One region of the Fictibacillus sp. NRS-1165 genome, then DNA from elsewhere that is predicted to be linked to it. Evidence: riboswitches for the same ligand, from Rfam matches in the RefSeq annotation. Region 1 holds a riboswitch; each other region holds the start of a gene.

Region 1 (8,219 bases):
GCTGAAGGGCACTCCAAAAACCCACGATATTATGCTGAGAAGAAAAGACGGGGAAATCCGATATGTCAATGTGACCATTACCCCCATTATCGTCAGCGGGGACGTCCTCGGCCTGTATTGCATCGGAAAAGACATCACAGAAAAGAAGAAGCAGGAAGCCGAGCTGAAGGAAACAAAAGAAACACTGGAGTCGCTTTTTACACATTCTGCAGACATGATTTCCATCTATGATTTTGACAAACAAACGATCAAGCTGAACCCGGCTTTCGAAAACACATTCGGGTGGACAGAGGAAGATTTAAAAGATTGCAGAAATCCGATTTTCCCTATTGTCCTTGATCAATATTTACAAGAATCCGTACAGATGATCCAGACGGTGAAAAAGGGAATCCCCATTAAAGGCCACGAAATGATCTGCCAGCGCAAAGACGGAACCTTGCTGAATTCCAGTGTGACACTGTTTCCCATATTCGATCAAAACGGCCGAGTATACGCCTACTCGGGTATTTCACGTGACATCACAGAAAAAAAACGCCAAGAAAAAGCATTGCGGGAGAGCGAGGAAAAATACAGAATCATCGCTGAAAATACTATGGATCTCATCGCAACGTCCGACATACAAGGAAAAATTACCTATGCTTCCCCTTCCAACAAGCTGATCCTGGGTACGGAGCCTGCAGATTATATCGGAAAAAATGCAGTGGATTTTCTTCATGATGAGGACAAAAAACGAGTGACTCACATCCTGCGGCAAATGATTGAAGCTAGAAAACCTGTCAAATATGAAGCACGATGGAAACATAAAAACGGCTCTTACGTTGTATTGGAAACAAATGCAACACCTGTCATCAATGAAAAGAATCAGGTGGAAAGCATTGTCTTCGTCTCCAGAGATCTGACCGAACGGAAAAAAACAGAAGAAATGCTCAGAAAATCTGATAAACTTTCCGTTCTTGGCCAGCTGGCTGCCGGTGTCGCCCATGAGGTTCGAAATCCTTTAACCTCCATCAAGGGATTCCTTCAGCTGCTGCAATCGAAAGCAAAGGACCATTATGAGTACTATGATATCATGCTTTCAGAGATCGACAGAATCAACTCCATCGTCAGTGAATTTATGGTACTGGCCAAGCCGCAGGTGATCGATATGGTGCCCACCAACATCACAGGGCTGATGCACCATGTCATCTCCCTGATTGAAACACAGGCTATCTTGATGAACGTGCAGATTTATTTTAAGACACACGAGGACTTGCCTTTGGTCTCATGTGTAGACAGTCAGCTGAAACAGGTATTTATCAACTTGCTTAAAAATGCGATCGAAGCGATGCCGGATGGCGGAAACGTGTATATCTCCATCAAAACAGAAGACGATGAATTAGTGGTGTCGTTCAAGGATGAAGGCTGCGGCATTCCTTCTGAAAAGCTCCCTTCACTGGGTGAACCGTTCTTTACCACAAAGGAAAAAGGAACGGGGCTCGGTCTCATGGTCTGCTACAAGATCATTGAGGACCATGGCGGAAGGATCCAGGTAAAAAGCGAACCAGGGAAAGGGAGCACTTTCAAGGTAGCGCTTCCTGTTACGCTCCCGCGTTTAGGGGGGTAGGAGAAAGGTCATACTCTCCCCTCCTCTTTATTCTGGTCGGATGAAACCCTTCAGAATCGCTTGCAGAACAGCATAGCACAGTTCTGTATCATTTATTGTGTTTTCTTCGATCTGCCGCTGACACACTTCCAAGCTCATTTCAAGGATCGTAATTTTCTCATGGGTTTCAAGGCTCTGTTGATGATGATCGATCAGCTCTTCCGTATAAAAAACATGTGCTTCTTCATTCGTTTTCCATGAGGCAAGAATCAATTTTCCAAGATAATGAATTCGGCCACATTCATAACCTGTTTCTTCGCGAAGCTCTCTCCGGGCCGCATGCTCCAGCTGCTCTCCTTCATTTACTCTTCCCCCTGGCAGCTGGATCACTTTGCTGTCCACCGGCTGCCGATACTGGCTGATCAAGATCAAACATCATCTTTTCTGGCGAGCATCACCACTGATTCAGGGTTTCTCATTTTAAGAGAAATTCTTCCAAAAGCGTCCTCGAGCACCATCTCTTTTTCTGAAGCGTATATCATTCTGCTTTCCATCTAAACACCCCCAAACTTGAGATCCATTTCCTTTTACCATATATTCACTCTTGTTTTCTGTCCATAAAAAAAGCAGGACAGCAAGCTGTCCTGTTCTTTCAGGGGTTATTCTTTTATGATCTGCCCGCCGGCAGATTTCTCGAGCCTGTTCATAATCGCTGCGCCTACACCCGATTTCGGAAAAACTTCTCCGTAAATGATATCGACACCACTCTCATTAAATGCCCTCAATGCGTCATATAGGTGATGTGCTACACTTTCCAGCTTTCCTCGTGATCCGCAAGGAATGACCGCATCCGCTTTGTAAAAGGGAGCATTTTCTTCCGTGGTAAGCACCCCGGTTTTTAAACCGGCTCCTTTTTGCTTATCCACAAGCTCCTGCAGGAAAGAAGGGGATCCATCCACAAGGAAAAGAGGAGCATCCGGAGCATAATGGGTGTATTTCATCCCCGGAGATTTTGGGGCGGCCTGCTCATTGAGGAGGCCAGGATCCATCATGGTCTCACCTGCAACCACTTCCAGCTGCTCTTTTGTGACACCTCCTGGCCGAAGGATGACCAGTGTTTCAGCTGTGCAGTCGACTACTGTGGATTCCACTCCTACCCCTGTGACCCCGCCATCCAGGATGCCGGGTATTCTCCCTTTTAAATCCTCATGGACGTGCTGGGCCGTTGTAGGAGAAGGCCTTCCCGAGACATTCGCGCTGGGAGCCGCCAAGGGGAGACCGCATTCTTTAATGAGTTTTAGAGCAACGGGATGATCAGGCATCCGAACAGCCACTGTGGATAACCCTGCGGTCACCCGTTCGGACACATCCTCTCCCTTGGGAAGAACCAATGTCAACGGACCTGGCCAGAACGCATCCATCAGTTTTTTTGCCCGTTCAGGAATGGAGGAAACCATTCCGATAAGCTGCTCACGGCTTGCCACGTGGACGATCAGCGGATTATCGCTCGGCCGTCCCTTCGCCAGAAAAATCTTCTCGATGGCTGCATCACTCTTCGCGTTTCCACCGAGTCCGTACACGGTTTCTGTCGGAAAAGCGATCACTTCATTTTTCTTTATCCACAGGGAAGCCTGCGTAATTTGTGGACAATTTTCATCTTCCGCTATTTTTTTATCCACAGGCCAAACTTCAGTTTTATATTCCAGCATGTAAAAAATCCTTTCAAACCGCCCGAAATGTGTTCGTAAGCTTACAACGCGCATCATCCACAAGTTACACACAAATGCTCCAGTAATGTGCATAACTTGTGGATAATTACTTTTCGTTCAGCGTGCAGTACAGCAGCACAACATCTTTTTCAGCTGTTTTTTTATAATGGGCGGTATTCTCGATATGGGAAGGAGTTCCTGTTGCGGATACCGGCTGAAACGACAGCGGTTCAAAAAGGTGGACAGCTTTCGTAAGCAGGTATAAGGTTTCTACTCCTTTTTCCTTACAGTATAGCAAAATTCTTTGAATCAATCGCAGAAATAGATGTTCGTTCGAGTATTCTTTCTTCATCACAAAAGATCGCAGCAACCCATCGTTTTCGACCCTTTCAAGCCCCACCGTCCCGATCGTTTCACCTTGATCATTTTCCACGACGAGATAGTTCTCGATTCCCTCTCTGATTCCATCGGTTCCAAGACCGGCCTGCTTGACCAGGTCACCGAGGCTTCCAGCCTCATGCGGCATAGCCGCCCGTAATCGAATGGTCATGGCGTTCACCCCTCTAGCATTTTTTAAAGTCTATGAAACAACCATGAAAGTTATGCAGGGTATTAAGAGAAGAGACCCCCTATCTTATCCGCAATGGTGGTGAACAAGTCTGCCAGAAAGAACTTAACATGCACCGTTTCTTCATCGGGTTCTTGCATCGCCGGAGCCTCCTGTTCTGAAGCTAAGGCTACTTCCTTTACATTCTTCTGGTCCGCTTTAACAGCATCACCGTTTTCAAAATCAAGGAAACATAGAGGAGGGAACAATACACACCACCAGTTGGCTCCTTCTCCTTTTCCAAGTGTGATCAGTACCGCTTCATATTTTCCAGCAGGGTAGATGTAATTTCCGTACATTTTTGTCGGGAAGGCAACGTCATTGTTGAATTGAACTTTATAGGGAATGTCAAGCCCGGCATCCTTCAAATAGGACTTTACCACGTTTTCAACCTCAGGCAAATGTTTTCTGATCACTTTTTCGGCCTGATCATGAGAGTCCAATCCCCCCACCCAGGTTGTGATCTGTTGGTTCACTTTATCCCTGATTCTTCTCTTTAGTGTCTGATCCTTATCAGCATCACTGTTTGCAAGAATCCGAAGTCTGATCGCGTCACTCGGGATTTTTACAGACGCATTCATCGTAGCATTGGCTACCTTCGTTTGGGTTTCAAAAAACAGCAGCATCGCGATCAGCGACAGAAATAGTATAGTCATTAGAGATTTTTTTGAACGTTTCATTTTAAAGCTCCCCTTTCCTTTTCTATCCACAGTGTGGTCATGGAAAGGAGAAATCATACTATGAATCTAGTAAACAAATACCGAAAAAATATGACAGAAAGCGGCTGTGAAAACTGCATACTTTGTCACAAATTTATTAAACATATCAAAAAGGTCACATAATTCCTCCACAAAGAAGTGTGTCTGCTATAGTAAGGACATCCCTATCACCCCCTTTTTCATGTAGATAATGAAAACGAAGAGCCTCCCGTTACCCGCGGGAGGCTCTTTCTGTCTCATGATACCGATGCCGTTGTCAATGAATCAAGCTCCTGCCGCAAAAACCTTGCAAGCTCAAGCATGCCATATTTTCCGGCCGCCGCTTCAGCATCCGAGTTGTAATTGGTATTCGTATTAATATCATACGTAAAAATAGTACCGTCTTTATCTTTTATAAACTCTATTCCGGCAACATGGATTTGGTTGTCTGCCAGAACGCTCTCATAGTTTTCAATGACCTCTTCATGGAAATTCTCCACGATCTGAAATTTTGGCTTCGCCGGCGTTTCCTCTCCCACGGGACAAAAAAGATCCCCGATTTGGCAGGCATCGGCCGGACAGAGTTCAAATCCTTCAGAAGTATCCACCCGAACCGCATATACAAACTTACCTCCGACAAATTCACAGCGTGTAATATAAGATTCCGGAGAATCAATGTATTCCTGAACCAGTGTCACGCCGTCTACCGGCTCTTCAAAGTCAGGTCCGAGAACATATTCCTTCAAGCCTTGATACGAATGAAAAAGCTGTACACCAAGACCTTTTCCTGCACGGTTATGCTTGGTGATAAACGGTTTTCCGCTGAACTGTTCTGCCGCCTGAAGAATCTGATCCTTGCCGACAGCTGCAATCGTTTTCGGTGTCCTCACTCCATGAGCCTCAAGCTCCAGATATTGAGCCACCTTGCTTACCTCCAGCTGAAGCGCCCGGCTGCCGTTCAGTACTTTTCGGCCATGTGCCTCCAACCAGGCGATTACACTGGCAGCCAGTTCCGGTGCATAACGGTGTCCTCTTGTATGGGAGGAAGCACTCATACGGCTATAGAAAATGCCCTCGGGAGGTGCTTCTGCCAGATTGACCGTGCCTTGTTCAAGATGCCAAGCCTCATATGGCACCTGCAGCTCGTCCAGCCTCTTGATTAAATGATTCGTCCACTCATCATTCTCGTGTATAATGTAAACTTTTTTCATGGTCATCCTCCTTATATCCTAGGTGAGTATCTGCAGGCAAAGCTTTTACACACGTTCTTTTCTAAAGCTCTCCACTAATGGCATTACCTGTTTTGAAAAACGTTCCATCTCCTCTAACTGAGGGGAGAATTGCAATAAAAGAAGTCCGAGGCCAGCCTCTTCATAAGCAGCAATGCGCTCCGCAATCTGCACAGGCGTACCAATCAGATTAGGCCGCAATCCACGGTTTGAAACAGAATAGTCCTGCAGCTGTATCTGCTGCTCGAGCTGTGATTTACTCGTGAAATCTTTAAATCCTGCATAAGCGCTCGATTCCTTGACCTCTGTAATCCTTTGCAGTTCAGCCTGTGCCTCCTCTTCAGTGTCTCTGCAGATCACATAGGCGGCCATTCCAAACGAAGATAAAGGTTCTTTTCCTGTCTGCTCTCGGCGGTTCTTCATGTCTTCGATCTTAACCGCGATCTCTTCGACAGTTCCGCCGTGCATCACATAGGCGTCACAGGAGGAAGAGATCACTTGTTTTCCTCGCTCACTTTCACCGCCTGCATATAGGATAGGATTCGGACGCTGAAGAGGTTTAGGGAAGAGCTTTGTGTTGCTTAACTCATAAAACTTTCCGGAATAATTAAACGTTTCCTCCGTCCACAGCCCTTTGAGAACATCAATAAATTCCTGCGTACGCTCATATCGCTCATCATGAGCGGTAAAAATGCCTCCGTACTGCCTCGCTTCTTCTTCCCACCAGGCGGAAACGACATTAAGTGTAAACCTTCCGCCACTGATCTGATCGATGTTCGCTGCCATTTTGGCAGTGACGGCAGGGTTATGGAATCCCGGTCTGACTGCTGTCATGATTTCAATTTTCTCTGTTACAGCGGCGAGTCCCGCAGCCGTTGTCCAAGCCTCAAGGGAATCCTGATCCGGCCCTTTAATATCATTCAAATACAGCTCTGCGATCAGCGTAGTATCAAACCCCCACTGTTCCGCGCACTGAATGACCTTTTTTGCATAATCAAACGTGGGCGGCATGTTCTCATCTTCCACATTTCTCAACCATCCGCCAAAAATCGGCAACCAAAATCCAAATCTCATCTGCTTCCTTCTCCCCCTCTGCTTTAAACACCTGCTGCCGCTGAAAGGAACCTCGAACGCTATCTCTTCAGCGCGAGGAGCGGTCAGGACAAAGTCCTGACCCTCCGACTAACCCGAAAAACCCCACAAAAAAACCTCCTCTCGGATAAGAGGAAGTTACAGACCGCTCCATCTTATCTTCCAGGATCAACTCCTGCTGGATTTAGCACCTTGATAAATAGGTTGCCGGGTTTCATCGGGCCAGTCCCTCCACCACTCTGGATAAGATTTATTTAATTAAAGTAATCCTACACTAAAAGTAGGCATTGGTCAATTTTATGGATAAGAAAATAGTTGGGAATGATTGGTGTAAATACAGGGGAGAAGTCTGAAGATTTAGTTCGGTTCAATTATTTTGTATTAGGCTCAATTATTTTGAGTTAGGCTCAATTACTCTTAAATACGCTCAATTATTTACAATTAGGCTCAATTCGGCGACAATTCCACTCAATTTCTCACTCCTAACCACAAAAAAAGCCCCCAGCACAGCTGAGGGCTACCTTTTCTGCCTATTAAAAACCAATCTCTGCGATAACCATCCGTTCTTTTTGACTGATGTCCATTATGACCGATACGAATGATCCTGGGAAGGTAATCCGAAGCATTTCCGCTACTGTCTGCCCTTGGTCATGCCCGACCTCAAAGGCTGCTATGCTTCGTTTGTTCAAGACGAGGGGCAGCTCCTCCATAAATCTTCTGTAAAAGACGTAGCCGTCCTGACCGCCGCTCAGCGCACGGAAAGGCTCCTGATCTTTCACGATCGTTTCAAGCTCCATGATTTCACGGTCAGGAATGTAAGGAGGATTGGACACCACGATATCGACTTTTTCTCCGTTCTCGATCAGAGGCTGAAGAAGGTCGCCATGAATAAAACGAACCGGTGCCCCAAGGTCTGCCGCATTTTTTCTGGCAACCTCCAGTGATTCCTCGGCGATGTCAATCGCAGAGACCGTAAGACGCGGATTTTCCAAGGCGAGCGTAACGGCAATGGCACCGCTTCCCGTCCCAACGTCGATTGTCTTAATCTCTTGTGCATCCTGAAACCTCATGCTGGAACGCTGAAGTACTTCGTATACAAGCTCTTCTGTTTCCGGCCGAGGAATGAGAACCTCTTTATTTACAAAAAAACGTCTTCCGTAAAACTCTTCAAAACCAGTAATGTACTGGACAGGGACTCCTTCGCCATGCTTTTGCACAGCTTCCATAAAGACCTCTTGCTGCTGTGGAGGAAGCTCTTCATTCAAACCAAGAAGCAGCTCCGTCCGGCTCAGATCGCCAAGT
Region 2 (8,219 bases), on a different contig from region 1:
GCGCTTTCTCCAGTACTTCATCATCCGTAGAATCGATCACAAGAGGAACTTTTACCTTTTTTACCGCTTCTTTAATAAAGTTTTCCATGTCCTCCAGCTCTTCGCGGTCTGGGTCGGCAAGGCAGATATCGATAACGTGAGCACCTTTTTTTACTTGAGCGCGGGCGATCTCAGCTGCTTCTTCAAACTTTCCTTCTGCAATGAGCCGCTTAAATTTACGTGAACCGATCACGTTGGTGCGCTCACCGACCATCAACGGGCGCATGGAAGGATCATCATAGATCAGCGGTTCAATCCCTGATACGGTATGGGAATGGCTTTCAGGGACAGTCCTCGGCTTCAGTGGCTTTAACGCTTCGGAGATGGCCCTGATATGATCAGGGGTTGTACCACAGCAACCGCCTGCGATGTTCAGCCAGCCTTCAGCGGCAAAAGCACTGATTTTCTTTGCAAGGGTCTCCGGTGTCTCATGGTAGTTACCGTCTTCATCCGGAAGGCCGGCGTTCGGATAACAGCTGACCGCGGAAAGGGAGAGGGCGGAGAGCGAGCGGATATGGTCGGTCATGAATTCCGGCCCGGTCGCACAGTTTAAGCCAACTGCCAAAGGCTTCATGTGCTCCAGGGAGATATAGAAAGCTTCAATGGACTGGCCCGCCAGCGTCGTTCCCATCGGCTCGATGGTGCCTGACACCATAAGTGGGACTTCTTTTCCGGCGGATTTAAACGCTCGTTTGATACCGATAAAACCGGCTTTGACGTTGAGCATATCCTGGCTCGTTTCAAGAAGAAGAAGGTCGGCACCTCCGTCAAGGAGTCCCTTTGCCTGTTCTTCATACGAAGCGGTCAGCCCTTCAAACGTAGCTCCGCCTGTTACACTCAAGGTTTTCGTAGTCGGTCCCATTGCCCCGGCTACAAACCTCGGCCAGTCTGGCGTTGATACTTGGTTAACAGCTTCCCGTGCAATTTCAGCTGCCTTTTTATTCGTTTCATACGCTTTATAGCCGATTCCGTATTCGTCGAGTACAAGATCAGTGGCGCCGAATGTATTTGTCTCTATGATGTCGGCACCTGCGTGTAAATATTGAAGATGAACATCGAGGATTACATCCGGACGGGTAAAGTTAAGGTTCTCGTTGCAGCCTTCCAGGTCTTCGCCGCCAAAATCTTCGGCAGTCAGATTAGCCTGCTGGAGAATGGTGCCCATCGCCCCGTCCATGATCAGTATTTTTTTCTTAAGCTGCTGTTGAAGGGTATGATTAGACATTCTGAATCCTCCTTGTTTGTTGGCGGTCAATTTCGTAGGCATATTGTGTCAGTTCAGCTGTCAGTTCGAATCTCATAAAAGGGGTGATCAAATAAATGCCGTTAAACAGCTCAGAAGCTGCATCAATCAGTGATTTTGAGATCTGAAGCCCTTCCCTTGCTGCAGATACCGGATCATCTTTAAACGTTGCCATGCGTTCACGTATCTGATCCGTCAGTTTGATGCCCGGCACCTCATAATGCAGAAAGTCGGCATTGCGGCTGGACGTGAGAGGCATGATGCCAACGTAGAACGGAACCGGCAAACCTTTGACGGCATCGTGGAACTCCAGCAGTTTCTCTTCAGAGTAGACCGGCTGGCTGATAAAGTAATCCGCCCCGCTTTCTATTTTCTTCTCAGCCCGCTGAACCGCACGTTCAAGTGACTTTACATTCGGGTTAAAGGCAGCCCCAACTGTGAATTGTGTTTTCTGCCCCAAATCTTTTCCGGAAAGAGAGACACCTTCGTTGAACTGTTTGATCATTTTAATCAGTTCGATGGAAGTAACGTCATAGACACTGGAGGCTCCAGGGAAATCGCCGACCTTTGCCGGATCACCCGTAATCGCCAGGATATCGTGCAGACCGAGTGTATGAAGCCCCATTAAATGGGATTGAAGGCCGATGATATTCCGGTCCCGGCAAGCGAGATGGACGATGGGCTGGACGCCTGTCTGAGCTTTCGCCAATGAAGAAAGGGAAGTATTGCAGATCCTTGGAGATGCCAAAGAGTTGTCTGCAAGTGTAATCGCATCTGCACCGGCTTCTTTTAATGCCTTCGCGCCTTCAAAGAAAAGGGAAGTATCGAGCTTTCGGGGAGGGTCGAGCTCCACGATCACTGATCGCCTCTCCTTTAAAATGCCAGGCAGGGAAATCTCAGGCTTTTGTCCTGCCTCACGAACGGCAACTGGCTCCGGCCTCTTTTTAACTACTTTTTCAGTAATCGGCTGCAGTCCATGCAGTTCTTTGGAGAATGCTTCAATATGAGCTGGCGTCGTACCACAGCAGCCTCCGAGCAGGCGGATACCCTGTTCTCTGAACAGTAAAGCACTGTTTTTAAAATACTCGGCGTCTCCTTCATACTGAAACTTTCCATCGACATAAGAAGGAAGACTGGCATTTGGATATGCGGAAAGGAAGGCGTGCTTCGGAATCTCCACTTCTTCGAGCGTCTTGATCATATGAAAAGGGCCAAGGCGGCAGTTGAGCCCAACGACATCTGCTCCTAAGTCTTCAAGGCGTCTAATCGCAGTGTTGATAGGCGTCCTGTCGTTTAACACTCCGACTTCCTGCAGGGAAATCTGTGAGATGATCGGGACACTGGTCTGGCTTCGTGTAATTTCGAGTACGGTTTCGAGTTCCTCCAGATCGTAAAAGGTCTCCAATAGCAGGCCGTCTACACCTTCCAACAGCAGACAGTAGAGCTGTTCCCGGAAGCTTCTCTTAATTTCTTCAATTGAAAGCGAGCTTGGACCGGTTCCACGGATTCCTCCGATTGTCCCCAGAACATACTCTCCATTCGCAGCTGCTTTTTTTGCAAGTTTCACAGCGGCACTGTTCAGATCTTTCACTTGCTCCTCCAAACCATATCTTTGCAGTTTAATATAGTTGGCGCTGTAAGTATTGGTCTGTATCACATGTGCACCAGCCTGAATGTAGGCCTGATGGATGGACTGAATCTGTTCAGGATGGGTCAGGTTCAGCTGTTCGAAACAGCAGTCCGTCCCATATGAGTATAGAAGCGTTCCCATGGCTCCATCAGCAATTAATATTTTGTCTTCCAGATCTTTTAATAATCCCATAACACGGTCCTCCTGTTGGTTCGGTATCTTCCAGCGGCCCAATAAAAATAAAAAAAGCCTTCTTAAAGAAGAAGACTTTGAAAATTTCGAGGTCATTCTTCTTATCTTTCAAGTTCATATCGAACTTGTTGGACTTAGCACCTTTTCAGCTTTTGAGCTGAAGGTTGCTGAGGTGTCAACGGGCCATTCCCTTAACCTCTCTGGATAAGAAACCAAATTACTATAAAATTAGTTCTCTATACCTTACAATAATTGTTGGAAGATTTCAATAGCTTTTTCAAATCGTAATATGGAGATGTTGACCGGGAACATCCCTTTTTCACCTTTAAGGGACATTTATCATACACTACACCAACACTTTTAAAGGTGGGGATCACAATGCCGTGCATGGTTAATATTTATTATTTAAAGATAAACAGTCTGGCGAGCAACAGTTCACTGAATCTGGGATCAACCTTTCATAACAGCCACACAGCCAACACAAAATCCAATGGGGACAACAGTTCAGTAGGGGATCATTCACCGGCTGAAGCCATGATGAAGAACATGGTATACGATCCTGACATCAATGATCAAAACGAATACGGAAATGCGGATACAGCATTCAACAATCAGCCGGGATAAAGTTGAGAAAAAGAAGGGAGGTCTCTGCATGCCCTATCTGTTCAATATATTTAATATTAAAACAAACGGTGTGACCATGAACGGTAACATAGATATCGGCCCTACCGTCCATAACAGCCATACAGCCAACACAAAGTCAGTTGGTTCTACGGTTTCTCTTGGAGATTTTTCTCCTTCCACCGGATTCATGGTGAACAGCAACCTCGATCCGGATATCAGCGATCAGGGCCAGGTAGCGAACCCGTCAGCTCCAGTCGTTGCCCAGCCGTAAATCATGTCCGCCTGTTTTTAGGTAAACGAGTTGGTCTGTCCAATCACCTTTTTGTTCAAGCCATACACTGTAGGTAAAGAGCGAAAAGGATGGAACAGAATTGCGTTATTCTTTTAAAATCGGAAAGATCATCATAAACGGTATGACTCAAAACGGTAACCTCGATATCGGAACAACCATCCAGAACAGCCATACAGCCAACACCAAATCGGTTGGAGCGGTTGTGGCGTTCGGTGACTGCTCAGATGCCTGTGCGTATATGATCAATATCAATGAAGATAACGACGAGAATGATATGAGCCAAAGCGAAGAACAGGACGATCAGAAGAAATAAAGAAGGAGCGCTAAGTAGGTGCGCTCCTTTTTCTTGCTGTCCGGGAAGGAGTTTTTTGCCCGGAAAAAGAAGGCTAGTAGTGGGAGGTTCGAACAGAATACGCGCCAATCTCTGCAAAATACAAATATATAATGCCCGGAAAGAAAGGAGCACGGAATGAAGTTAAATGAACTGAATAGCAGGGTAAATGGTATTATAGAAGCTCACAATGGAGATTATGCCTACAGGATCGAAACGAAAGAGGGGCATATTGAGTATAGGGATGATGATATTTTTCCTGCGGCAAGCCTCATTAAGATACCGATCTTAATGGAGTCTTCCCGCCTGGCAGAACAAAAGCTCATTGATCTCTCTTCCAAAATTTCATTACATCAAGAAGGAAAAGCTGGAGGAGCCGGGGTTCTGCATCTCTTATCCCGTGAGGCAACCGTCACTTTGGCAGACGTTCTCATGTTGATGATTACGGTTTCTGACAATATGGCAGCCAACATCATGATTGAAAGAACGGGTATGGACAGAATTAATGCGCTGCTGGCTGAAATGGGCTGCAGCAAGACAGTGCTCGGTCGCAGGCTCATGGATTTTGAAGCGGTAAAGCAAGGAAAGAACAACTTTACTTCCGCAAGAGATGTCATTCTTCTGCTGAAGGAGATCGGACGCGGAAGGATGCTTAAGGAAGAGAGCAGGAAAGCCATTCTGCAGATCCTTCAAAATCAGCAGTTTCGGTATAAGCTGCCTGCTTACATGGATGAAGAAACGATCATGATAGCGAACAAGACGGGAGAACTGGAAGGAGTTGAGCACGATGCTGGCATCTTCACTTTAAAAGAAACGAAGATATATGCAGCAGTGCTTACCAATAACCTTCCTGACGAAGCGGAGGGGAGACAAGCTCTGTCGCTTATTGGGAAGGCGGTGAATGACTATATGCTGAGTTATCAAAAGAATTAGAAAAAATTGTTTTTGGCTTCTTCGACAAAAAATGATAAAATTATGAATACTTAATGAAAACGCATACATATTACATCAGAGGTGAAAAGATGATTACAAATCAAAATGATCAAGGGCTCAAGCGAGGCATGAAAGCAAGGCATCTATTTATGATCTCCTTGGGCGGTGTCATCGGAACCGGATTCTTTCTCGGTTCGGGGATGACCATTCATGATGCTGGTCCGATAGGCGCAGTGATTTCTTATCTCGTCGGGGGCTTTATCATGTACCTGACGATGCTCTGTCTTGGGGAACTTTCGGTTGCCATGCCTGTATCGGGTTCTTTCCAAACGTACACGACTAAATTTATCGGGCCGGGAACAGGATTTGCTATTGGCTGGCTCTATTGGCTCGGCTGGGCAGTTACCGTAGCTCTTGAATTTTTCTCAGCTTCCGCTTTGATGCAGAGATGGTTTCCCCATTCAGAACTTTGGATGTGGAGCTTAATTTTTGCAGGAGTCTTATTTGCATTGAACGCACTCTCTGCAAAAGCATTCGGAGAAGCAGAATTTTGGTTTGCGAGTGTTAAGGTTCTCGCCATTATTTTATTTATTATTGTTGGCGGAGCGGCGATTTTTGGCCTGATCGATATAAAAGGCGCCAGCTCAGCTCCAGGCTTCACAAATTTTGTTTCAGCCGGCTGGTTTCCGAATGGATTCAGCGCGCTGTTTGTCACCATGATTGCGGTTAACTTCTCTTTCCAGGGAACAGAGCTGATTGGTATTGCATCTGGAGAAAGTGAAAATCCTGAAAAAACCATTCCACGCTCCATTCGTCAAACGGTTTGGAGAACACTTTTCTTTTTCGTTCTTGCGATCGGTGTGCTTGCGGCTTTAATGCCGATGGCTAAAGCAGGAAAAGTGGAAAGCCCGTTTGTCGTCGTCTTTGACAGCATCGGGATCCCGTATGCTGCGGATATCATGAACTTTGTTATCTTAACAGCGCTGTTATCAGTTGCTAACTCTGGTTTGTATGCGGCAACTCGTATGCTGTACTCACTTTCGAAAGAAGGAATGGCAAGTCCGGCTCTTGGAAGGGTGAACAAACGCGGGATTCCGATGAACGCGTTGTATATCACGATAGGCGTCGCCTTGCTTTCTTTATTGTCCGCATTTAAGGCCGAAAAAACGGTGTTTGAATGGCTTCTGTCATTGGCAGGCCTCGGTGCACAAGTGGGCTGGATTGCCATTACCGCGTCACAGTTCGCGTTTAGAAGAAAGTTCATTCGTGACGGAGGAAAGGTTGAGGATTTGAAGTTTAAAGTGCCATTGTTTCCTATTCTTCCGCTTTTCGCTACTACGCTGAACCTTGGTGTATTGATCAGTATGGCCTTTGATCCTGAACAGCGCCTTGCCCTTTATCTGGGTGTTCCCTTCTTTATCGGCTGCTATCTTTATTATTACCTGGTCATTAAGAAAAGAGAGAAAACAGGCGCTCTGCAGCGTAAAGCGATATAAGCAATAACAGCATCTCGATTAAGGGGTGCTGTTTTTTTGTTCCTAATTTCCAATTATTGTTTTTTGGTTGACAGGATGCAGCAACTCTATTACTATTGGATATTGTACAACAGTACTTCAACGCATAAAAGCGTTTAAGTATTTAAGTGAAGAAAGAGCATTGCATCTGGGAGAGGTCATCATGAACAGTAAAATCAAATTGCCAGGAGTCATCCTGTTATTCTTATTAATTGTAGCAACAATGTTTACAAGCCTTGTTGTTCTAAAGGTAGAACCCCATATTCCGTTGTTCTTTTGTGTCATACTAACTGGTATTTTTGCCGTGCTTTGGGGAGCGGACTGGAAAGTCATAGAGAAAGGGCTCATATCAGGAGTCATAAGCGGCATTCAGCCATTGCTTCTTTTGATTATGATCAGTTTTGTCATCGCAAGCTGGATGATGAGCGGAGCGGTTCCAACCCTTTTATTTTATGGGATGGACTATATTAGGCCCGAATGGTTTGCTCTAAGCGCTTTATTCATTACCATATTGGTTTCAACGTTTACTGGCAGCAGTTTTACGACCGCCAGTACGGTGGGGGTAGCTCTCATGGGAATTGCTCATGTGATGAACATGGATCCTGGCTTAGCAGCAGGAGCCATCGTTTGTGGGGCGTGTTTTGGAGACAAGATGTCACCGCTGTCTGATTCCACTAATCTTGCTTCGGGCACGGTAGGTGTCAATTTATTTGAACACATCCGCCATATGATGTGGACCACTGTCCCCGCTCTGATCATTACCGCAGTCATCTTTTTCTTTGCTGGCCATCAGCCCCCGGGAACATCGATTGTACAGCTGGCTGAAATGAAAAAAACGTTGGGTGAACACTTTACCATTACACCGTTCACACTTATTTCACCGTTAATCGTAATGGTAATGGCGTTCCGAAAGTTGCCGATCATTCCAACGCTGCTTACAGGAGTATTTACCGCTGTCCTCACGACACTCATCCTGAATCCGGACTTTACGATCTCTCATATGATCAATGCGCTGGAAAATGGATTGAATATGAAGACAGGGAACGAAGCGGTGGATGCGATTGTAAACAAGGGCGGTCTTATCCCGATGATGTGGTCGGTATCACTGATCATCATTGCACTGTCGCTTGGCGGGCTTCTTCAGGAGCTTGGAATGATTGATATCATGATTCGTTCATTTGAGAACTCGCTTAAGACAACCGGCCATCTCATTGCAGCAGCTGCTGCATCAGGGCTTGGAGTAAACCTTCTGACAGGTGAGATGTATCTTTCTATTATTCTTCCGGGGCAAGCCTTTAAAAAGCACTTTGAAAAAAACGATGTCCCGTTAATAAATCTTACCAGAACGATGGAGGATGCGGGTACCCTGATCAATCCTCTCGTTCCGTGGAGTGTGAGCGGCGCCTTTTTCGCAGCTACCC
Region 3 (8,219 bases), on a different contig from region 1:
TTGTAATATTGAGCAACCGCTTCTTTTAAAAAATCATAACCTCTAAAGGGAGAATACTTATGATATTGCGTATTAAGGGCAGCCTCTTGCAAAGCAGCCACGATATGCGGAGGCGTTGGCTGGTCGGGGTTCCCCTGGCCAAGGTTGATGATATCATGCCCCTGAGCAGCTACAGCGGTTACCTTCCCAACCAGCTTTGCAAAAAATTGTTCAGGCAGACGAGTTAAAGCCTCTGCTTGCTGGAATTGTTTCACAGTTACACATCCTGTCTTTCGTAATTTTCTTGAAATTCTAATGAATTATGTTATACGCTTATTAAAAATCTGTCAAAACTTTTTAATGGAGGATCTTATGAAACTTACTGTTGCAGCGATACAAATGGATATTGAGCTTGGCAAACCCAAGGAAAATATAAAGAGGGCATCGAAAAGAATCGAGCAAGCGGCAGAGAACAAACCGGATGTCATTGTTCTACCTGAACTGTGGACTACGGGCTACGATCTCGAAAGGCTGGATGTGATCGGAGATGCAAACGGCGAGGAGATCAAACGGATAATGAGCTCCCTTGCCCGTCAATACAAAGTAAATATTGTTGCAGGTTCCGTTGCTAAGAAAACGGATAAAGGAATCTTTAACACCTTGTACGCCTTTAATCGAAAAGGAGAAATGACCGGCGAATACAGTAAACTCCATCTGATCCGTCTCATGCAGGAAGAAAAGTTTATTTCTCCGGGGTCAAGTAAAGGAAATTTCATGCTCGAAAACGTTCCTGCTGCCGGCGTCATCTGCTATGATATCCGATTTCCCGAATGGATCCGTGCCCATATTCTAGATGGCGCCTCCATCTTGTTTGTTCCCGCCGAATGGCCATCCCAGAGGCTGACTCACTGGCGCAACCTGCTCATAACGAGAGCCATTGAGAATCAATGCTATGTTGTGGGCTGCAACCGTGTGGGCAGTGATAAGAACAACACGTTCGCCGGTCACACGATGGTCATTGACCCTTGGGGGGAAATTGTGGCAGAGGCAGGAGGAGAGGAAGAGACCATTCTTTATGCTGAGATCAGCACTGATCTTGTTGAAGAAGTAAGAACAAGAATTCCTGTGTTTGAAGACAGGCGTCCGGAATTTTATTAAAATTAGAAGCTATGTAAAAGCATATTATTTGATTTTCTTTCATATCGTGCATCACATACTGATGCATGAAAGGGATCCTCACAAAAAAATTTGACAGCCAATGGATAAGATTGTATGATTGCCATTGTAAATTATTATTGCACTCTGTCTTTTCTAACAACTTTATATTTATTGTCTCTTATCAAGAGCAGGTGGAGGGAATTTGGCCCGATGAAACCCAGCAACCGACCGTAATACCATTGTGAAATGGGGCGTCTACTACTAGAAGCCTGGAGATCCAGTATGGCACGGTGCTAATTCCAGCAAAACGATTATTGTTTTGCAAGATAAGAGGCGTGGAATTATATATCCAGGCCTCTTTTCTTCCAGAAAAGAGGCCTTTTTTTAATACAAAAAATTCCGGAGGTAAAATAGATGGCCACAACGCTCAAACAAGCATACCAGCCGCTGAATGAACAAACCGTGGTGGAGCTTGCAAAAAAACTAGAATTGTTTACAGATTATCAACACATCAAAGTCCATGAGATCGGTGACGGGAACCTTAATCTGGTTTTCCGCCTCATTGATTCAGTTACCGGTAAATCCATTATCGTAAAACAGGCTCTTCCTTATGCAAAGGTTGTTGGTGAAAGCTGGCCGCTTACCCTTGACAGGGCGCGCATCGAGAGCCATTCTCTTAAGAAATCAGCAGAATTTGCTCCTGAGCATGTTCCAGAGGTTTATTATACAGACCATCATCTGGCGCTCACTGTCATGGAAGACTTATCGTCTCACGTCATTCTGCGAAAAGGCCTGATCGAAGGGATTCAATATCCTCATCTTGCTCACCACATCGGCACGTTTATTGCCAAAAGCTTGTTTTATACGAGTGATCTTTATCTGCATCCTTACGAGAAAAAAGAGCTTGTCCAAACGTTTATAAACCCTGAACTTTGCAAGATTACGGAAGACCTTGTGTTTACCGATCCGTTTTATGACATCGACACCAACGATTTTCCTTCGGAGCTGCTGGATGCCGTTTCCGAGCTATGGACTGATACCGAGTTGAAAAAAAGAGCAGCGGCACTTAAATATAAATTTTTGACAAGGGCTGAAGCACTTCTCCATGGGGATCTGCATACCGGAAGTATATTCGTTACGGAAACAACTACAAAAATCATCGATCCCGAATTTGCTTATTACGGGCCTCAAGGATTTGATATCGCCCACTTTTTTGCCAATATTGCATTGAATTATGCCGCCCAGTCCTTCCATATCTCTGATCCGCTAAAAAGGTCCGACTATCAGGGCTATTTGCTTGGTGTGATTAAAGATACGTGGGAAACCTTCTCTGACCAATACCGGGAGCTTTGGAAAAAAGAAGGTGTGGAAGCCGCTACAAAACTCCCGGGATTTGAGGAAGAGATTCTCAGCGGCCTTTTTACAGATATGATCGGTTTTGCCGGTTGTGAAGTAATCCGCCGCACGATTGGACTCGCCCATGTCGAGGATCTTGAATCCATTGGAGACTTCAATGGCCAGATCGAGTTAAAAAAACGTGTGCTGAAGCTTGGAAGCGATTTGGTAAAGAAAGCTGAAAGCATAAAAAATATCGATGAATTTATTACCTACATCAGGAGTGTTTAACCATTATGAGTACAACAGAAACATGGATTTCTTCATTACGATATAAAGGGGATCATCTTCTGCTGCTTGATCAGCAGCAGCTTCCCCATCATACTGTCTACATTAATGTTACGACCATTGAACAAGTGTGGGAATGCATAAAAAAATTGCAAGTGAGAGGGGCACCTGCCATCGGAATCGCCGCAGCTTTTGGGATTGTATTGTGGGCGAAGGCTAACCAATCCCTTCCTTATGACGAGTTCAAGTCCGAGCTGCTTCAGCAAAAAAATTACCTTGCCGGATCCAGGCCCACTGCGGTTAATTTGTTCTGGGCACTCGACCGGGTGACAAGCGTTGCCATACAAGCAGGAGACACTGAGGAGGCTGTTCAGCTTATCGAGCAAGAAGCTCTCCTCATTCAACAGGAAGATGAGGAAATATGCCGTAAAATCGGAGAGTACGCCCTCACTCTGCTAAAGAACGGAGACCGCCTGATGACCCATTGCAACGCAGGCGGAATCGCTACTGCCCGTTATGGTACGGCGCTTGCTCCCATGTACTTGGCAAAGGAAAAAGGCTGGAACTTATCCGTGTTTGCCAACGAGACAAGGCCGGTATTTCAAGGAGCAAGACTGACGGCCTGGGAGCTCCAGCAAGCGGGAATTGACGTTACACTCATTACCGATAATATGGCGGCCCATACATTAAAAACCAAGAATATTGCTGCGGTTATCGTCGGATGTGACAGGATTGCTGCAAATGGAGATACCGCAAATAAGATCGGTACATTCGGTCTTGCCTTGCAGGCAAAGGCATTGGGCATCCCCTTTTATGTGGCCTCGCCTCTTTCAACGATTGATTTGAACACACCTGCTGGAGAAGATATACCGATCGAGGAACGGCCTGCAGAAGAGGTGACTCACTTTCAAGGAACGCCCATCGCACCTGAAGGCATAAAGGTATTCAATCCCGCTTTTGATGTAACACCGCACGAGTATATTACCGCGATCATCACAGAGGAGGGAATCGCCTCAGGCAACTATAAGGAGCAGCTAAAAGAATTTTTTAATACGAAGAAATAAAGCTCGCGACCCTCTTGGTCACGAGCTTTTTGTATGATACGTATGAAATAAATTTTCAACTTCAGCAGCACAGACCGGTTTTCCGATAAAAAATCCCTGTACATGGTCACAGCCGTAATCCTTAAGCACGAGAAGCTGCTGTTTCGTTTCTACGCCTTCAGCCAAAGCCGTTACGGACAGCCCTTTGCACATCGTGATGATCGCCCGGACAATGGCAGCATCTGTTGAATTGTGATCAGATTTTGAAAGGTTGCGGATGAAGGATTGATCAATCTTAAGAATATCAATCGGAAAATCCTTTAAATAGCTCAATGAACTATATCCTGTTCCAAAATCATCGATGGATATTTTGATGCCAAGCTCCTTTAATTCCCTCATGATGTTAATCCCATACTGTACATTCTCCACCATCATGCTTTCTGTCAGCTCCAAGTGCAAGAACCTTGGATCAATCTTTGAGCGCTGGAGTGCTTCTTTCACTTCGTATACAAAATCCAGCTTTTGAAATTGGCGGCCTGAAACATTTACAGAGATGGAGAGTTCACTGTTGATCGTTTCATGCCATTTTTTCAGCTGCCGGCATGCTTCATTCAGTACCCATCTCCCTATGTGCCCGATCAGTCCGGTCTCTTCAGCAAGAGGGATGAAAAGCCCAGGCGAGACAATACCAAGACGCGGGTGATTCCAGCGGACAAGCGCTTCCAGGGCAATGACTTTTCCATCATCCAGGCTGATCTGCGGCTGAAAATACAATGACAGTTCGTCTTTGGAAATGGCATGCCGAAGAAAGCTCTCCATCGTGAGCCTCTCCACTTTAAATTCGTTCATCTCGCCTTTAAAGAACTCCCATTCTCCTCTTCCCTTTTCTTTTGCCCGGTGAAGAGCGAACCCCGCATTCTTGATTAAAACATCTGATGTTAATCCGTCATCCGGATAGATGCTTATACCCATTGAGGCTGTCAAAACAAATTCCTGGCCATGATAGCTCAGCGGCACTGCCAGTGCTTCAGAAAGTTTCCTGCTGATCCTTCCTGCTTCCTCTGCACCGGAAAGGCCATTGATAACGAGCATGAATTCATCTCCCGCATAGCGCGAAAGCATGCTTTGACGCCCAATTCGTTTTTTCATCTGTTTTGCCGCGTACTTAAGAAACTGGTCCCCTGCTTGATGACCAAGGCTCTCATTCACCATCTTAAACTGGTCAAGATCAATAAAAATAACAGCGGTCTTCTCCCCCGCCTCCACGGTTTTCCTAAGGCACTTATCCAGATGCTGCTCAAAAAGATTTCGGTTTGGCAGTCCGGTCAGCAGATCATGAAAAGCAAGATGAGCGATTTTTTCTTCTGCTTCCTTTTGTTTTGTAACATTCTTACCGATTCCATAGACTCCGACTACCTCTCCGTTAACAATGATCGGCAGGTTGGTGATGCAGAATTCAAGGGTGTACCCTTTTTTATGGAAAAGCTTGGCTGTAAAACTCTGTGGCCGTTCATGTATCGTTTGATTGAAGCAGTTGATCACGCTTAACTGATCCGCCTCTAAAACATAAGTGATCGCCGATGTTTTCAATACTTCCTGCTGTCTGTATCCAAGCAGTCTTGTCAGCGAGGCGTTCACACTCGTAATCACTCCGGCAAGATCCATGGAATAGATCAAATCAGGATTATGATCAAACAGAGATTTATAGCGCTGTTCCGATTCTTGAAGACTAGCATTCAGCTTCATCATTTCATTGGTCGATGCTTTCACTAGATGGGACAGTGCCATTATTTCTTCGTTATCGTTCTTCATCATGAGCACCTCGATTTATTCAAATGCCAAATTACAGTTCTCTGTATTCTTTATCGGCCTTATTTGCTCATTTGTTTACACGAATCGACGTCATAAGCTCATCGGCAATACAGAATATCCATAATAGAACACAAGGGCCAATGCAAGTATGAAAGTGATCCAGCGGGTCTTCTTCGGTTCATTGCGTTTTATACTATTCAGCATGACCTCCATAAGACCGATAACAGCCAGACCAAGCACTGCCTTAACGATAAGCGGCCCCAGGTTCACTGCACCTGCTTTAATCCATAAATAAATTAGTGAAACACCTGTAAAAAAGGTCACAATGTAGAGCAAACGCAGAATTATATGAAGAATTTTAGATATTTTTTTATTTTTTCTCGTGTATAGGCTATAAGTCACGAAGAACAAAACTAGCGCAATACTCCACGAAAAGACATGCAAATGCAACATATTTATTTCCTCCTATGTATAATCCTCCACTTTACTATACCACGAACGTTTTCAGCCCGGGAAATACAAGAATTTATAGTAGGAAGAAAGCCTTTTCATTGCTATAATGTTAAGGGATTCACCATTAACTACAGATTGGAGTGAGAGATATGATTAAAACAGAAAACATCATCTCCAAAACAGAACAATTCGGGGCGAACAACTATCACCCACTTCCAATAGTCATTTCCAAGGGCGAAGGTGTTTGGGTTTATGACCCGGAAGGAAACAAATATATGGATATGCTAAGCGCATACTCTGCAGTAAACCAGGGGCATAGACATCCTAAAATTATTCAGGCGTTAAAAGATCAGGCGGACCGTATCACATTGACATCCCGTGCGTTCCATAATGATCAGCTTGGAAACTTTTACGAGAAAGTAACAGAACTCACAGGAAAGAACATGGTTCTTCCGATGAACACAGGGGCTGAGGCGGTTGAAACTGCGATTAAAACGGTCCGCCGCTGGGCCTATGACGTAAAAGGTGTTCCTGCCAATCAGGCTGAAGTTATCGCCTGTGAAGGAAACTTCCATGGCCGCACGATGACAGCTGTATCCATGTCTTCTGATGAAGAATACAAACGCGGATTCGGACCGATGCTTCCCGGCATAAAGCTGATTCCGTATGGTGATTTGGAAGCACTTAAGCAAGCGATCACACCGAATACGGCAGCCTTCATCATGGAGCCGATCCAAGGTGAAGCAGGAATCGTCATTCCGCCGGAAGGTTTCTTGAAACAAGCACGCGAGCTATGTAAAGAAAACAACGTCCTCTTTGTAGCAGATGAGATTCAATCTGGACTAGGCCGTTCAGGCAAGCTGTTTGCGTGTGACTGGGAAGATGTTGTTCCTGATATGTACATTCTTGGCAAAGCATTAGGCGGCGGTGTTATGCCGATTTCCTGTGTAGCCGCGGATAAAGATATTCTTGGCGTATTTAACCCCGGAAGCCACGGCTCAACCTTTGGCGGCAACCCGCTTGCCTCTGCTGTTTCTGTAGCATCTCTTGAGGTTATTGAAGAGGAAAATCTCGTTGAGCGTTCCTTCCAGCTGGGAGAACTTTTTTTAAGAGAGTTGAAATCCATCGATAACCCGATCATTACAGAGGTTCGCGGACGCGGCCTGTTCATCGGGGTTGAACTTAGCGAAGCAGCCCGCCCATATTGCGAAAAGCTGAAAGAGGAAGGCCTTCTTTGCAAGGAAACACACGAGGACGTGATCCGTTTCGCTCCTCCGCTTATTATTTCTCAAGAGGATTTGAACTGGGCAATCGAGCGTATTAAAAAAGTATTATCAGTTTAATAGAGGGAAAAAGCTTAAACAGGCTGGAAGTTTGCAGCCTGTTTTTTATGTTGGTGATCCTGATTGATACCGGGGAAATAATAAGGTGTGAAAAAGACAGAACATGGAGTTAGGTTCAATTATTCGAAGATAGGTTCAATTATCGCTAGTTTGGTTCAATTCCGTGGACTTTTGGTTCATTCCCATTAAAAAAGACCTCAAAAAAAAGCTTCAGTACCGCTTAATCCGCAATACTGAAGCTGAATCTATCATCATTTTATAATGCTTTCACCATACCTCCGTCGATCAGGAATGATTGGCCGGTAATGTACGTGTTGGCATCTGACCCTAAATAGACGATGGTTTTCGCAAACTCCTCTGGTGTACCATATCGGCCGAGCGGAATGCTCTTTTCCATCTGAGCCTTCACCTGTTCCGGGCTCACTGAATGAGCATCTGCAACTTTACTGTCAAGCTCTGCCACCCGGTCGGTCCCGATGCGTCCAGGCCCGATCGTGTTGATTAAGATACCGTCCTTGCCCAGCTCCTGAGATAAGCTTTTGGATAAGCCATTAATGGCCGTCCTGAATGTATTCGACAGGATCAGTCCATCGATCGGCTGTTTAAATGAGGATGAAGCGATGTTAACGATTCTGCCGCCTCCATTCTCCCTCATGTATGGAAGCACTTCACGGACCGTTCGGACCAAACTCATAAGAGTGAGGTTGAACGCAAACTCCCACTCTCCATCACCGAACGAATCAAAAGTTCCGGCTGGCGGTCCACCCGCGTTGTTTATGAGGACATCAATTCTCCCGAATGCGGTTGC

Evidence for each region. A riboswitch is a leader RNA that binds a small molecule or an ion and turns the genes downstream of it on or off. The one in region 1 is predicted to bind S-adenosylmethionine.
Region 2: it holds a riboswitch for S-adenosylmethionine, as region 1 does, so the genes downstream of both, ABHN01_RS17645 (bifunctional homocysteine S-methyltransferase/methylenetetrahydrofolate reductase) here and ABHN01_RS07830 (LLM class flavin-dependent oxidoreductase) in region 1, are expected to answer to the same signal.
Region 3: it holds a riboswitch for S-adenosylmethionine, as region 1 does, so the genes downstream of both, mtnK (S-methyl-5-thioribose kinase) here and ABHN01_RS07830 (LLM class flavin-dependent oxidoreductase) in region 1, are expected to answer to the same signal.

What each region holds. Positions count from the first base shown of each region.
Region 1 is NZ_JBDPNU010000019.1:159,939-168,157, reverse strand. It holds gene ABHN01_RS07865 (PAS domain S-box protein) at 1-1,603, shown strand, start outside; gene ABHN01_RS07860 (NUDIX hydrolase) at 1,631-2,008, opposite strand; gene ABHN01_RS07855 (hypothetical protein) at 2,011-2,136, opposite strand; gene ABHN01_RS07850 (L-threonylcarbamoyladenylate synthase) at 2,242-3,291, opposite strand; gene ABHN01_RS07845 (GNAT family N-acetyltransferase) at 3,398-3,841, opposite strand; gene spoIIR (stage II sporulation protein R) at 3,904-4,578, opposite strand; gene ABHN01_RS07835 (ATP-grasp domain-containing protein) at 4,854-5,807, opposite strand; gene ABHN01_RS07830 (LLM class flavin-dependent oxidoreductase) at 5,853-6,899, opposite strand; SAM riboswitch class I at 7,070-7,167, opposite strand; gene prmC (peptide chain release factor N(5)-glutamine methyltransferase) at 7,451-8,219, opposite strand, start outside.
Region 2 is NZ_JBDPNU010000040.1:14,279-22,497, reverse strand. It holds gene metH (methionine synthase) at 1-1,264, opposite strand, end outside; gene ABHN01_RS17645 (bifunctional homocysteine S-methyltransferase/methylenetetrahydrofolate reductase) at 1,257-3,104, opposite strand; SAM riboswitch class I at 3,203-3,315, opposite strand; gene ABHN01_RS17640 (spore germination protein) at 3,483-3,728, shown strand; gene ABHN01_RS17635 (spore germination protein) at 3,757-3,999, shown strand; gene ABHN01_RS17630 (spore germination protein) at 4,100-4,333, shown strand; gene ABHN01_RS17625 (serine hydrolase) at 4,490-5,284, shown strand; gene ABHN01_RS17620 (amino acid permease) at 5,374-6,780, shown strand; gene nhaC (Na+/H+ antiporter NhaC) at 6,962-8,219, shown strand, end outside.
Region 3 is NZ_JBDPNU010000004.1:123,319-131,537, reverse strand. It holds gene ABHN01_RS01885 (pyridoxal phosphate-dependent aminotransferase) at 1-254, opposite strand, end outside; gene ABHN01_RS01880 (carbon-nitrogen family hydrolase) at 352-1,137, shown strand; SAM riboswitch class I at 1,313-1,470, shown strand; gene mtnK (S-methyl-5-thioribose kinase) at 1,552-2,763, shown strand; gene mtnA (S-methyl-5-thioribose-1-phosphate isomerase) at 2,769-3,824, shown strand; gene ABHN01_RS01865 (EAL domain-containing protein) at 3,843-5,615, opposite strand; gene ABHN01_RS01860 (DUF1516 family protein) at 5,706-6,068, opposite strand; gene ABHN01_RS01855 (ornithine--oxo-acid transaminase) at 6,218-7,411, shown strand; gene ABHN01_RS01850 (SDR family oxidoreductase) at 7,668-8,219, opposite strand, start outside.